3 regions of the Pseudoalteromonas sp. L23 genome follow, and region 2 is predicted to be linked to each of the others. Evidence: predicted binding sites of a transcription regulator. Region 2 holds the regulator's gene; each other region holds the start of a gene.
What was found. Region 2 encodes FliA, which starts transcription of late flagellar genes. Its sites were predicted from a motif close to CTAAAGNTNNNNNNNNNNNNGCCGATA; they were not measured.
Positions count from the first base shown of each region.

Region 1: L3V43_RS03795 (HAMP domain-containing methyl-accepting chemotaxis protein) is a predicted target of FliA. The motif match lies at 2,169-2,195, and genes of this name have one in related genera.
Region 3: L3V43_RS03025 (DUF3530 family protein) is a predicted target of FliA. The motif match lies at 2,642-2,668, and genes of this name have one in related genera.

Region 1 is NZ_JAKKCW010000001.1:828,235-832,496, reverse strand. Features, by position in the region: gene phoR (phosphate regulon sensor histidine kinase PhoR) at 1-971, shown strand, start outside; gene L3V43_RS03800 (phosphate ABC transporter substrate-binding protein) at 1,049-2,017, shown strand; gene L3V43_RS03795 (HAMP domain-containing methyl-accepting chemotaxis protein) at 2,227-3,849, shown strand; gene L3V43_RS03790 (phosphate ABC transporter substrate-binding protein) at 4,183-4,262, opposite strand, start outside.
Region 2 is NZ_JAKKCW010000009.1:96,375-100,636, reverse strand. Features, by position in the region: gene flhF (flagellar biosynthesis protein FlhF) at 1-972, shown strand, start outside; gene L3V43_RS15455 (MinD/ParA family protein) at 965-1,825, shown strand; gene L3V43_RS15450 (RNA polymerase sigma factor FliA) at 1,828-2,562, shown strand; gene cheY (chemotaxis response regulator CheY) at 2,605-2,988, shown strand; gene L3V43_RS15440 (protein phosphatase CheZ) at 3,009-3,785, shown strand; gene L3V43_RS15435 (chemotaxis protein CheA) at 3,799-4,262, shown strand, end outside.
Region 3 is NZ_JAKKCW010000001.1:664,814-669,075, reverse strand. Features, by position in the region: gene L3V43_RS03040 (phosphotransferase) at 1-220, shown strand, start outside; gene murU (N-acetylmuramate alpha-1-phosphate uridylyltransferase MurU) at 229-921, shown strand; gene djlA (co-chaperone DjlA) at 911-1,756, shown strand; gene L3V43_RS03025 (DUF3530 family protein) at 1,766-2,611, opposite strand; gene L3V43_RS03020 (DUF368 domain-containing protein) at 2,732-3,667, shown strand; gene L3V43_RS03015 (2OG-Fe(II) oxygenase family protein) at 3,705-4,262, opposite strand, start outside.

The DNA.
Region 1 (4,262 bases), on a different contig from region 2:
TTGTGTGGTGTAACCAATTAGCTTTGAAAGTGTTAGGTTTGCAATGGCCTACAGATCATGGTCAAAGATTGGATAACCTTATCCGAGATCCTAAATTTGTAAAATACATGCATGAACATCGCTTTGATGAAGCATTAGAGCTTGAGACCGGACTTGCACATGAGCAAGTGTTGGAAATACGAGTCATGCCGTATGCCGAGCAGCTTATGCTAGTGGCGCGTGATGTTAGCCGACTAAAGCAACTAGAGCAAATGCGCAAAGACTTTGTCGCAAATGTATCTCATGAGCTAAGGACGCCGCTAACCGTCATGGCTGGCTATCTAGAGATGATGGATAGCGATAATATGCCACCCCCCGCAATGTGGGCTAAAGCACATGGTACTATGATAGATCAGTGTAAACGGATGGATAGTCTGGTAAATCAACTTCTTTCCTTGTCTCGAATCGAAGGGGCGAGAAAGCAAGACAATGACAAAGCCGTGAATATTCCTGCCATGCTTGATCTTATTTATACCGAAGCGAAGTCACTTAATCAGGAAAAGGGCCATGAGCTCGTTTTTGACATTGATCCGACTTTGGATATCAAAGGGGCTGGGGATGAGTTACGCAGTGCTTACTCAAATTTAATTTTTAATGCTATTCATTACACTAAACCCGGTGGGCACATTCGTGTACGTTGGTATTTAGAAAACGACTTGCCGACCTTTAGTGTCGTCGATAATGGCGATGGTATCGCGCCTGAACACATTAACCGACTAACTGAACGTTTTTACCGTGTGGATAAAGCACGAAGCCGAAAAACAGGCGGCTCGGGCCTTGGTTTAGCAATTACTAAGCATGTGTTGTCTCGTCATGACTCAGCTTTACATATTGAAAGCAAAGTGGGTGAAGGCTCTCGCTTTTGGTTTGCTTTCCCCAAACAAAAGCGAATTTTTATGACAAATGATGAAAGTCATAAAAGTGTAATTTAAGAGTAATTTTATTGTCATTTTATCGCTGCACAATGAGCTGCGTAAAATAACTGGGACCAACAACTGGAGTGACCCCAATGAAATTTAAAAGCTTAGTTGCCGCAATGGGTGTGGCTATTACTACATTAGTTTCTACTCAAGTATCTGCTTTAGACGAAAAGTTACCAGAGTATAATAAAACCAGCGGTATCTCAGGAAACTTCTCTTCTGTAGGTTCTGATACGCTTGCCAACATGATGACGTTTTGGGCAGAAGAATATAAAAGAATTTACCCTAACGTAAATATCCAAATCCAAGCTGCTGGTTCTTCTACTGCGCCACCTGCACTAACGGAAGCAACGGCAAACTTCGGCCCAATGAGCCGTAAGATGAAATCAAAAGAAATCGAAGCTTTTGAAAAGCGTTATGGTTATAAGCCAACAGAAATCCGCGTAGCAATTGATGCGCTCGCAGTATTTGTACACAAAGATAACCCAATTGAAGGCTTAACAATTGAACAGGTTGATTCAATCTTCTCTTCAACGCGCAAGTGTGGTTCGGCAGCACAGGCAAATCGCTGGAGTGATGTTGGTCTAACGGGTGATTGGGCAGCAAAAGATATTCAGCTTTATGGTCGTAACTCAGTATCTGGTACTTATGGTTACTTCAAGAAAAAAGCACTGTGTAAAGGTGACTTCCGCAATAATGTTAACGAGCAGCCAGGTTCTGCGTCTGTAGTACAGTCTATCTCGTCTTCAGTGAATGCGATTGGTTATTCTGGTATCGGTTATAAAACGTCAGGCGTACGTACCGTACCATTAGCGAAAAAAGGCACGAACTACGTTGATGCAACATTAGAAAATGTGGCACAGGGCAAATACCCACTGTCTCGCTTCCTATACCTATATGTGAACAAGCACCCTAATAAAGAATTAGCACCTATCGAGGCTGAATTCTTGAAGATGGTGTTGTCTAAAGAAGGTCAAAAGATCGTTGAGAAAGATGGTTACGTTCCTCTTTCTAGCGAAATGGCGACACGTGAATTGAAAAAGTTAGGTTTACTTTAATCAATTACTCAACCCGCTAATTACTTGTTGTTATTGATGCCGCTCGTTGAGCGGCATTTTTTATTTTCACACTTCTATGTTCCCAGATTGAATAATTTGTTTAAATCTTCATCCTCAGGCGGCAAAAAAGCTGGAAATATTCTATATTTAGTTAAAATTTATAATAAATCAGTCGATAATGAACTCGTCTTACTTCAAAAGGTGTATATATGAGTCTAGGTACTGCTTTTGCTGATCTTAGTATCACCAAAAAGATCCACGCAATTACGCTCGTTGCGGTTGTCGCTTTTGTGGTTATCGTGTTTGTTAATTACAACGCTATTAGTTCTAACCAAAGGGCCTTAAATGAATTAGAGGAGCAGACATACAAAATTCTTAACCTCGCCACAGAAAACGCAAATAAGCTGCAGAATTTAGATGAGCTATTCACTCAAGCTGTAACCTTCGGGGATGCTGAATTATTAGATAAAGCAAAAGAATATCAACAGCAAATCCAAGCTAACTTGCAAAAAATTGAGTCGGTACAAAGTGGCTTTATGCCCTCAGATAATAGCGATGAACTTACGCAGTACGGCAAAATTGCGCAACAAATTGCTGGAGGAATGATAGATGGTACAGCTGATTTTTCTCGTATCCAAGAAGATGCCAAAAAGAAAACTGAAATCTACGAAGGCTTAGTCGCAGATTTTACCAAGGCTAAAACGAACGCGAATGATCGTTTTGTTGAATTACTTCAAAATACCGAAGAGCGCTCAGCAAACGCGCTCACGATAATGTTGATTGTGGCCGTTATTTCTTTACTTGTGCTGGTTTTCTTAGCGGTTATGATCGCAAGAGGTATAGGCAACTCAGCTAAGGATGCGGCGCAAAATCTGAAACTATTAGCGCAAGGGCAGGGCTCTTTGTCCACCACGCTCAATGTGCGCTCTCACGATGAAATTGGCCAGGTATCCATAAACTTTAATGAATTTGTCGGGTTACTAAAAGGGGCTGTTGTTGAGGTGATGAGTGTCGTCGAACCTTTGATGAAAGACTCAAGTCGCCTTATTCAGGGGATGGAAAAAGCTGAGGGGGCAACGAATCAACAAACGCATGACGCGGAAGTAGTACGTCAATCTATGGAAGAAATGCGGTTAAGTGTGGGTGATATCTCTCATTCAGCGTCACAAGCTTCTGATGCTGCTCAGCTGGCCGAACAAGAAGTTGAGCAGAGTAAGCGCCAAATTCAGGTGTCAGTTAACGAATCACAAGCGTTAAGTGAAGAAATTAATCACGCAGCAGAGACGATCAATAAGCTAGCTGATGATACACAGAACGTGACGCAAATCTTAAATGTGATCACATCGATTGCAGAGCAAACCAATTTACTTGCCTTGAATGCTGCGATTGAGGCGGCTCGTGCAGGTGAGCAAGGTCGAGGTTTTGCGGTGGTTGCTGATGAAGTCCGCGAATTAGCCTCAAGAACAGCAAAGTCGACCAATGAGATAAGAGAACTTTTAAATGTGCTAACAGAAGCAGCAAATCAAGCGGTGAAAGCAATGACAAGTGCAAGCAGTATGGCAATTAATAATGCTGAAGCTGCTGCACAAACTGGGCAGTCGATTGAGCAGATAGCAGCACAAATCTTGTCAATTAATAGCATGAATGGTCAAATTGCTGCGGCAACGGAGGAACAGACCTCGGTAGCCGCTATGGTAGTAAACAATGTGACATCTATGCACCAGTCTTTCCAAGACACAATGCAAGCGTTGAATGAAGTACAAGACGTTGCTGAGAATCTCCATGTACTGTCCGACAACTTGAAAGATGCAACCTCAAAATTTAGAGTCTAATGCTTTAATTTTTAAACGATAAATAAAAACAGCCACATTAAGTGGCTGTTTTTATTTGATAAGGAATATTAGGGCCTGTTTATCTTTCAAGTTTGCTTTTGCAGCAGTTTGATTGGTATTTATACAAGGCAGAGCCTGCGTAGCATAGTCATTCTATGTGAGTCAGGCGAGAACACAGTAGAAATGCCAATCAAGCGCTGCCCTTTGGGTTCACCTGAGTGCGCTTTGTTCATTGTTGCTCAACTTTTGCCTAGATCACTAGGCGGCAAGTCGGGCGTCGCGACCAAAACCCACTCAGAAGAACAAAAATCAAACAGCAAAGGTCAACAGGCCCTAGTATTTACCAATCACTTTGACGGCACCGGTTACTTTAGTAGCATCGATATAACCAATTGCGTCTGCATTGCTCGAAA
Region 2 (4,262 bases):
GGTTTTGGTGATGATTTACCTGAGTTAAATGCCAAGCCTGACGAAATGAGTGCAATGCGCGAAGAAATGAACGCTATTCGTCAATTACTTGAACATCAAGTATCTGGTCTAATGAAACAAGAAATGGCTCGTCGCGATCCAACCCGTGCGTGCCTTGTAGATCGTCTGGAAGGAATGGGCATAGACAAAGACGTTGCAGAGCAAATGGCATGTTTTATCCCTGATGATGTGTCTCGTAAAGAAGCTTGGGACGCGCTGTTGAATATGGTAATTAACCAAATGCACACCACCAACAATGATATTCTTCGTCAAGGTGGCGTATTTGCAATGGTTGGTCCAACAGGTGTTGGCAAAACCACAACGGTTGCAAAATTAGCGGCATTAGGCGCACAAAAATACGGTGCAGATAAAGTGGCGCTAATAACCACCGATACCTATAGAATTGGCGCTTACGAGCAACTAGCTACCTATGGTAGAATCATCGGTTGTCCGGTTAAACAAGTTAAAGATGCAAATGAACTTGCAGAAGTGCTTTATCATTTACGCAATAAGCGTCTAGTATTAATAGATACGGCGGGAATGAGTCAAAGAGATTTGCGCTTAACTGAACAGTTAAATACACTTATGCGTAGCGCGAGAGTAGATATTCGTAGCTATTTAGTGTTGAGTGCGACAGCACAGATGAATGTGTTACAAGAAACAGTAAGACACTTCAAAAAAGTAAATTTAAGTGGCTGTATTTTCACAAAACTTGATGAAAGTCTAAGTTTAGGTGAGATAATTAGCATAGCGATTCAAAATCGCTTGCCAATAGGGTATCTTACCAACGGTCAGCGAGTGCCAGAAGACATTCGCGTAGCAAATGCTCAAAAGCTAGTAAAAAAGGCTGAGCAATTGTATTTAAAAAGAATAAAAGCACAGCACTCTCGACGTGTACCTGTAGCGTCAGAGTCAGTAGGAATGTATGATTAACACAGTTTTAGATCAAGCAAGTGGCCTGCGTAGAATGAGTCAAAATAGCAACCAGGGTGTAAAAGTAATAGCCGTGACCGGTGGTAAAGGTGGGGTGGGTAAAACCAATGTCTCGCTCAATACTGCCATCGCTATGGGCCAACAAGGACAGCGAGTTCTCGTTTTAGATGCGGACTTGGGCTTGGCAAACTGTGATGTGATGTTAGGGCTCCGAGTAGAAAAGAACCTTTCACATGTGTTGTCGGGTGAATGTGAACTAGATGAGATTCTCGTAGAAGGTCCCGCTGGTATCAAAATTGTGCCAGCTACTTCGGGTTCTCAAAGCATGGTGGAGTTGACTCCCGCAGAGCATGCTGGACTTATTCGCGCATTTAGCGAGCTTAACACTCAATTTGATGTTTTAATTGTTGATACCGCAGCTGGTATCTCAGATATGGTTCTGAGCTTCTCTCGAGCTGCACAAGATGTGATGGTTGTTGTGTGTGATGAACCGACTTCTATTACGGATGCTTATGCGTTGATCAAAGTTTTAAGCAGAGAGCATGGCGTTTATCGTTTTAAAATAGTTGCCAATATGGTCCGCAGTATGCGTGAAGGGCAAGAATTATTTGCTAAACTTTCAAAAGTTACAGACCGTTTTCTTGATGTAGCATTGGAATTAGTGGCCACAGTACCATTTGACGAAAACATGCGTAAGTCCTCTCGTAGACAAAGAGCAATCGTGGATTTATTTCCGAGCTCTCCAGCAGCAGTTGCAATTAAAGGACTTGCTGCCAAGGCAGTTAAATGGCCAATTCCTCATCAACCTTCCGGTCATCTAGAATTTTTCATTGAACAACTTGTAAACGGGTGATTATGGCTTCTCCGGTCAACAGAGCTGCGGGATATCAAACTTCTGACCATATCCATAAAGTGGTCGAGAGGCATGCTCCACTTGTCAAAAAAGTGGCATGTCACCTGATCGCTCGGCTTCCGGCAAGTGTGCAGCTCGACGATCTAATTCAATCAGGTATGATTGGATTGATTGAAGCATCTAAAAATTTCGATGCTACTAAAGGCGCTAGTTTCGAGACCTTTGCGGGGATACGCATCCGAGGTGCAATGCTAGATGAAATCCGTCGCGGAGATTGGGCCCCTCGGTCCGTACATAAAAACAGCAGAATGGTAGCCGAAGCTATATCTGAGCTCGAATCTCTCCTTGGCCGCGAACCAAAAGACACTGAAATCGCTGAAAAACTTGATATATCTTTAGATGAGTACCATCATATTTTACATGATGTAAATGCAAGTAAAGTCATCGGCATTGAGGATCTAGGGGTTGATGAAGATGTGATAACCCCAGCAAACAGCGATTTTGCGCTAGACAAACCGTTTAATAACGTTAAAAATGAACGTTTTAACGAGTCTTTAGTAAATGCTATCAAAGCACTACCCGAAAGGGATGCTCTGGTGTTGTCACTTTACTATAACGACGAAATGAATTTAAAAGAGATTGGTGCCATCCTTGATGTCAGTGAATCTCGAGTAAGCCAAATTCACGGTCAGGCAATGATAAAGCTCAAAGCTAAAATCAATGACTGGATAAATTAGAGTACATAAAATAGTTGGGTTCGAACCTCACTGGAGGAAGTTTTGGATAAGAACATGAAGATTCTCGTGGTTGATGATTTCTCTACTATGAGAAGAATAATCAAAAACCTATTAAGAGATTTAGGCTTTACCAATGTTCAAGAAGCTGATGATGGTAGTACAGCACTTCCGATGCTACAAAATCAGGAGTTTGACTTTGTAGTAACTGATTGGAACATGCCGGGCATGCAAGGTATTGATCTGCTTCGTGCAATACGCGCAGATGAAAAGCTTAAGCACATTCCAGTGTTGATGGTTACCGCAGAAGCGAAAAAAGAACAAATTGTTGCAGCAGCGCAAGCTGGGGTGAACGGATATATTGTTAAACCGTTTACTGCAGGTACGCTCAAGACTAAGCTTGAAAAAGTATTTGAGCGACTAGGCTAAACAGCAAGGGGATATGGCCTATGTCTGTAAATGCTGCGCCGCAAATTACACTTGAACAAGCCAAGCAACTTGTTGAGCTACTAGAGCAAGGTGAACAAGAAAAAGCTGACCAGCTGATTTTAGAAGCTGCTAACAAAGAGCAATCGGAGTTATTTGCAGAAGTTGGAAAGCTAACTCGCCAATTACACGAGTCCTTGAAGAACTTTGAGCTGGATACTCGACTCTCAGATCTCACGACAGAGGCTATACCTGACGCCAAGCAGCGTCTTAATTATGTTATGGAAATGACAGAAAGCGCTGCTAATAAAACGATGGACGCGGTCGAAGAAAGCTTACCTCTTGCGCAGAATCTTGCGGATGAGTTAGCACAAATAAAGCCTACTTGGGATCGGTTGATGAGCAGAGATATTCAACTCGGTGAGTTTAAATCTCTGTGTCATGATCTCGACAGCTTTATGCAGACTTCAAAGACACGTACAGACGAATTACAAGGCTTAATGACTAATGTGCTGATGGCGCAAGACTATCAGGATTTGACTGGGCAGGTCATCCGTCGAGTCATTGAGCTTGTGAGAGAAGTAGAAGATAGTCTCATTCACCTTCTAACTGTGTTTGGTACTTCGGATGAAGCGCCTGCAGTTGCAGAAAATGCGAATGAAAACGAAATAAAAACAACTGAGACTATCAGTGATGAATTGTCTGGACCTGAAGGTCCAATTATTGACGCTGAATCGCGAGATGACGTGGTTTCTGGTCAAGACGAAGTCGATGACTTGCTATCTAGTTTAGGCTTCTAGTTGGAGAGTGTGTATGAGCTTTGAAGTCGATGAAGATATCTTGCAGGACTTTCTTGTTGAAGCAGGCGAAATATTAGAACTGTTATCTGAACAGCTTGTTGAACTAGAAAATAATCCCGAAGATAAAGAACTTCTCAATGCGATTTTCCGTGGCTTCCATACTGTTAAAGGTGGAGCAGGCTTCCTCGGTATGACCGAACTGGTTGATGCCTGTCACGGTGCAGAGAACGTGTTTGATGTACTAAGACAAGGGCAGCGAAAAGTAACGTCAGAATTAATGGATGTTATTTTGCAATCTTTGGATACGATCAACGAAATGTTCGCTTGTATTCAAAACCGAGAGGAACCCGAAGCTGCCGATCCTGTGTTGCTTGAAACCCTCCATAAACTCAGCCAACCAGCATCTGAAGACGAAGTCAGTGAAGTGATTGAGGAACCTGTTTCAGAGCCAGAATCTGTTGTACCAGATTTAAGTGC
Region 3 (4,262 bases), on a different contig from region 2:
TTACTTTGACTTAACGGGGATGCAAAGGCACCTTAAAGCTGCCGGGATTTTTACTCGCCTATTGCAGCGAGACGGCAAAGGCGGGTACTTAGAAAATATTTTGCCAACCTTACGCTACCTCGTTGAAGTAGCGAATAAGTATAAAGAATTTCAGTGGCTTGCAAGCTGGCTGGAGAATGACATAATGCCTCAAGCGCAGGCCAAATTAGGCACTAAATAGAAGTAACAATGAAAGCGATAATTTTATCTGCTGGTCGTGGTAAACGCATGATGCCACTGACCGCTAACCAACCAAAACCTATGCTTAACGTCGCAGGAAAGCCACTACTTGAGCATCATATCGAGCGTTTAAAAGCGGCTGGGATCTGCGATATCGTGATAAATCTTGCATGGCAAGGTCAGGTGATAAAAGACTATTTCGGCAATGGTAGTCACTTCGGTGTCAATATTGAGTACAGTGATGAACCTGAGGGGGGATTAGAAACCGCAGGTGGAATCATTCAAGCACTGCCGATGTTATGTGAACAGGATGACAGCTTTATTGTACTCAATGGCGATATTTTTACGGACTATGATGTCAGCAGCTTAGTGCAGTTACAGCTCGGAAGCACAGCAGAGGGCCATTGCGAGGCGCACATTGTGTTGGTAGAAAACCCTGAACATAATCCTGAAGGCGATTTTTGCCTTGCCCATCAGCCGCTCAATCAGCAAAAGTATACCTTGTCTGGTATTGGCAAATATCACCAAAGTTTTTTTACCGAGCTTGGGGCTGGCTTTATAAAACTAGGGCCGTTGCTGCGCAGTGGGCTTGAGCAGCATAAAGTTTCTACTGAACTGTATTTGGGCGCATGGGACGACATCGGCACGCCAGAGCGACTAAAAATGATCAACGAAAAGTTAGGGTATAGCGATGTGGGGTAAATTATTAGGCACAATTTTCGGCTTTTTATTTGGTCGTTGGTTAGGCGCTATTTTAGGGTTTTATCTCGGCCATTTATTTGATAAAAGTTTGCGTCAGGATTTTGATAAAGTCGGTGGCTTTCAAGGTTTCATGAAAGGTGAAGATCTGCATGAGCGCCAAGCCTTGTTCTTTTCCAGCTGTTTTTCTGTGATGGGACATATTGCGAAGTCTAATGGTCGAGTCAGCGAAATCCACATTCAAGCTGCGTCTGCATTTATGAGCGAAATGGGCTTGCAGGGTGAAGAGCGAAAAGAAGCACAACATGCGTTTACTGCGGGAAAAAGCAGTGACTTTTCGATAAAAGAAGCGGTTACCGATTTTAAAGAAGCTTTTGCCAGACGCTATGACTTGAGGCAGCTGTTTTTAGAGATTCAAATTCAAATGGCATTTTGTGATGGTCATGTGTCTGATGCGGAGAAGGCCTTACTTAAACAGGTGAGCAAGTATTTAGGCTTTGCAGAAACACACTTTTTATTCCTGCTAAAACGCTACCAAGCAGAATTTGAGTTTCGCCGCTCACAGGCGTCGGGGAGATCGCAACATCAATACCAGCAACATGGCGGCCGTCAACCAGCATCACAAGATAATGGCTTAAGCCGTGCTAAAGCTTTGGCTGTACTGGGATTGAGTGAAGAGGCAAATGAGCGTGATATCAAAAAAGCTTACCGCAAACTGATGTCGCAGCATCACCCTGACAAATTGGTGTCTCAGGGATTACCTAAGCATATGATGGAAGTTGCAAAGCGTAAAAGCCAAGATATTCAGTCTGCCTATGAATATTTAAAAAAGAGCTAACTTGAAACACTATAAGACGCGTAAAAAGCCGAGTAACTCCTTTCTGAGCCTTTGATGTTGGAGTGGATCGGTTTTTTCTCCAAAAAGCTCCCGTTGGCGATAATCAAATTTACTGTTTTTTCTCGCCCAGCGCGCTCTGTCCGGCGTATTGTCGACCACAATAGGATTGTCAAAACTGTAGTAAACATCCAGTAAAGCAGGGCTTATCAGAGAAAGGTTGGATGCTAAGTGCTTTTGCCGCGTTGCATTAGGCAGTTGTGGGCTAACAACGGCAAAGGCATCGATACGTAGTTTGGGCAGAGTAGCTAAGTGCTCACCGAATAAACCTGCGCTATTACCAAATGCGACAACCACCAACTTTTCTGTTTGAGTCATGGACAGGGTGTTGTAAAGCACCTCAAAGCGGCTGATCAGGGCCATTTTATATTCGTCGAGATTAGATTCTGAAATGGGTGCAAGCGTTTGCTGAGCCGGTTTTTCAGCATCGGGGAGCGCGATGTCTTGCTCTAGCAGACTTGGTGCATAAGAAAGGTCCGGCGGAGTAAGGGTATAGGTGTCGTAGCCATCATCGCTTAAGCGCTTTGCAAGAAAGCTTATGCCGCTGTTATTGAGGGGCGGAGTTTGCATGTCTGGTAATAAGATCACGATGCCTTCACGAGCAGCTGCCATATATTCTTGATGAAATACATAAAAGCTTTCGTTTTCGCTTTCCAGTTTCATCAGTTGCGATGGCTCGTAGAAGCGATTAGCGTCTTGCTGATAAAGAGAACCAAGTGGTGCTGCGTCAATATGTTCTGCTGCAAAAGTCGTCGCGGGTAAAGTGGTAACAAGTAATAAAAGCGTTCTGATGATCATGGTACAAGCGCGTAAAATATCATAATTGGTTATCGACCAGTTAAGTGAAAGCTTTAGCTGTCGCTATTTTTTAGCGTTTTAAGTTAAACTGCTCGGCAGTGGAAATGAAAGGAGAAATTTGTGCAGTATAAAGATAGCAAACGAGACTATCTCTTTATGTTTTTAAAAGGGGCCGGAATGGGAGCTGCGGATGTTGTCCCAGGCGTTTCTGGCGGCACCATTGCTTTTATTACCGGCATCTATGCACGCTTTTTAAATGCCATCAAAAGTGTGAACTTACAGGCTTTGAGCACATTGCGCCGTGACGGCCTAAAAGCAACGTGGCAGTACATTGATGGTAGCTTTTTACTGGCGGTATTTTCTGGTTTGCTCATCAGTGCAGCGTCTTTGGCGAAGGTGATCACTTATTTATTGGAAGCACACCAAACACTGGTATGGTCATTTTTCTTTGGTCTTATCGTCGCTTCTTTTATTTATGTTGCAAAACAGGTCTCTCATTGGAACGGCCAAAATATTATCGCCTGCGTAGTTGGTGCTGTCGTGGCCTTTGCTATTACTTCTCTTTCACCAGCTGAAGCGCAAGCATCTCATTGGATGTTTTTTATCTCAGGTGCTATTGCCATTTGCGCGATGATCTTACCTGGGATCTCAGGGAGCTTTATTCTACTGTTATTGGGTATGTATGGCCATGTACTCAGTGCGGTGAACCAGCTTGAATTTGGCTTAGTGAGTCTATTCTTACTAGGTTGTATTGTGGGGTTAATGTCGTTTTCGCGCCTACTCAGCTGGCTATTGGCGCACTATCAACAAGTAACGTTTTCGCTACTAGCTGGCTTTTTACTTGGCTCGCTTAATTTATTGTGGCCTTGGAAACAAGTGCTTACGACTTACGTGAATTCCAGTGGTATAGAAAAGCCATTGAGTCAGGCCAATATTTTGCCAGCACAATACAGTACGCTGTATGGTCAAGACCCGAATACGTTGGCATGTATTGCGCTTGCCATTGCAGGCCTTGCGCTGATCTTAACCATTGAAAAGATAAGCGAAAAATATTAATAACATAGACATCTAGAACAATAGATACGTGTTGAGCTTACGTGTCTATTGTTCTAAACCACCCAGTCACAGAAAGTCGCGGCGCTTTTGTAAATGGCGCGACGTAAGTCACAGAATGAATTTTACTTACATCAAAAACCACCAGTGAATTGAACTTAGGTGCATAACTTTTAGTGGGTGTGCCATCACGTTCAAAAAACTGCAGTAGCCCGCCCCAGTCAGGGTGCCAACTTTTGCTTAGGCTAAGTACATAGGCATAAACCCGGCCCTCAGCTTCAACAATATCATTATGTCGCGTTAAATACTGACCACCAATAAATCGTGTTGCTTGGGCAGAGGTACGGATAATGTTCTGTCCAGATATCGCGGAAAAGCAGGACTGTACAGCGCTACTATTGAGGTTATTGTAGAGCTTTTTCAGCGCCTCAGGGCTCGTCGATTCTATGGAGTGGCGGCCATACATAAAACCAACGCCACGTGATGCATAGCTATGTATATCTTCGAGCAAGGCTTGCTGCTCTTGCGGTGTTAAGGCAAGAATATCACTGTCTTTGACTGATTTTGCTGTCCCGTTATGAAAAAGTGCGAGTTGGTA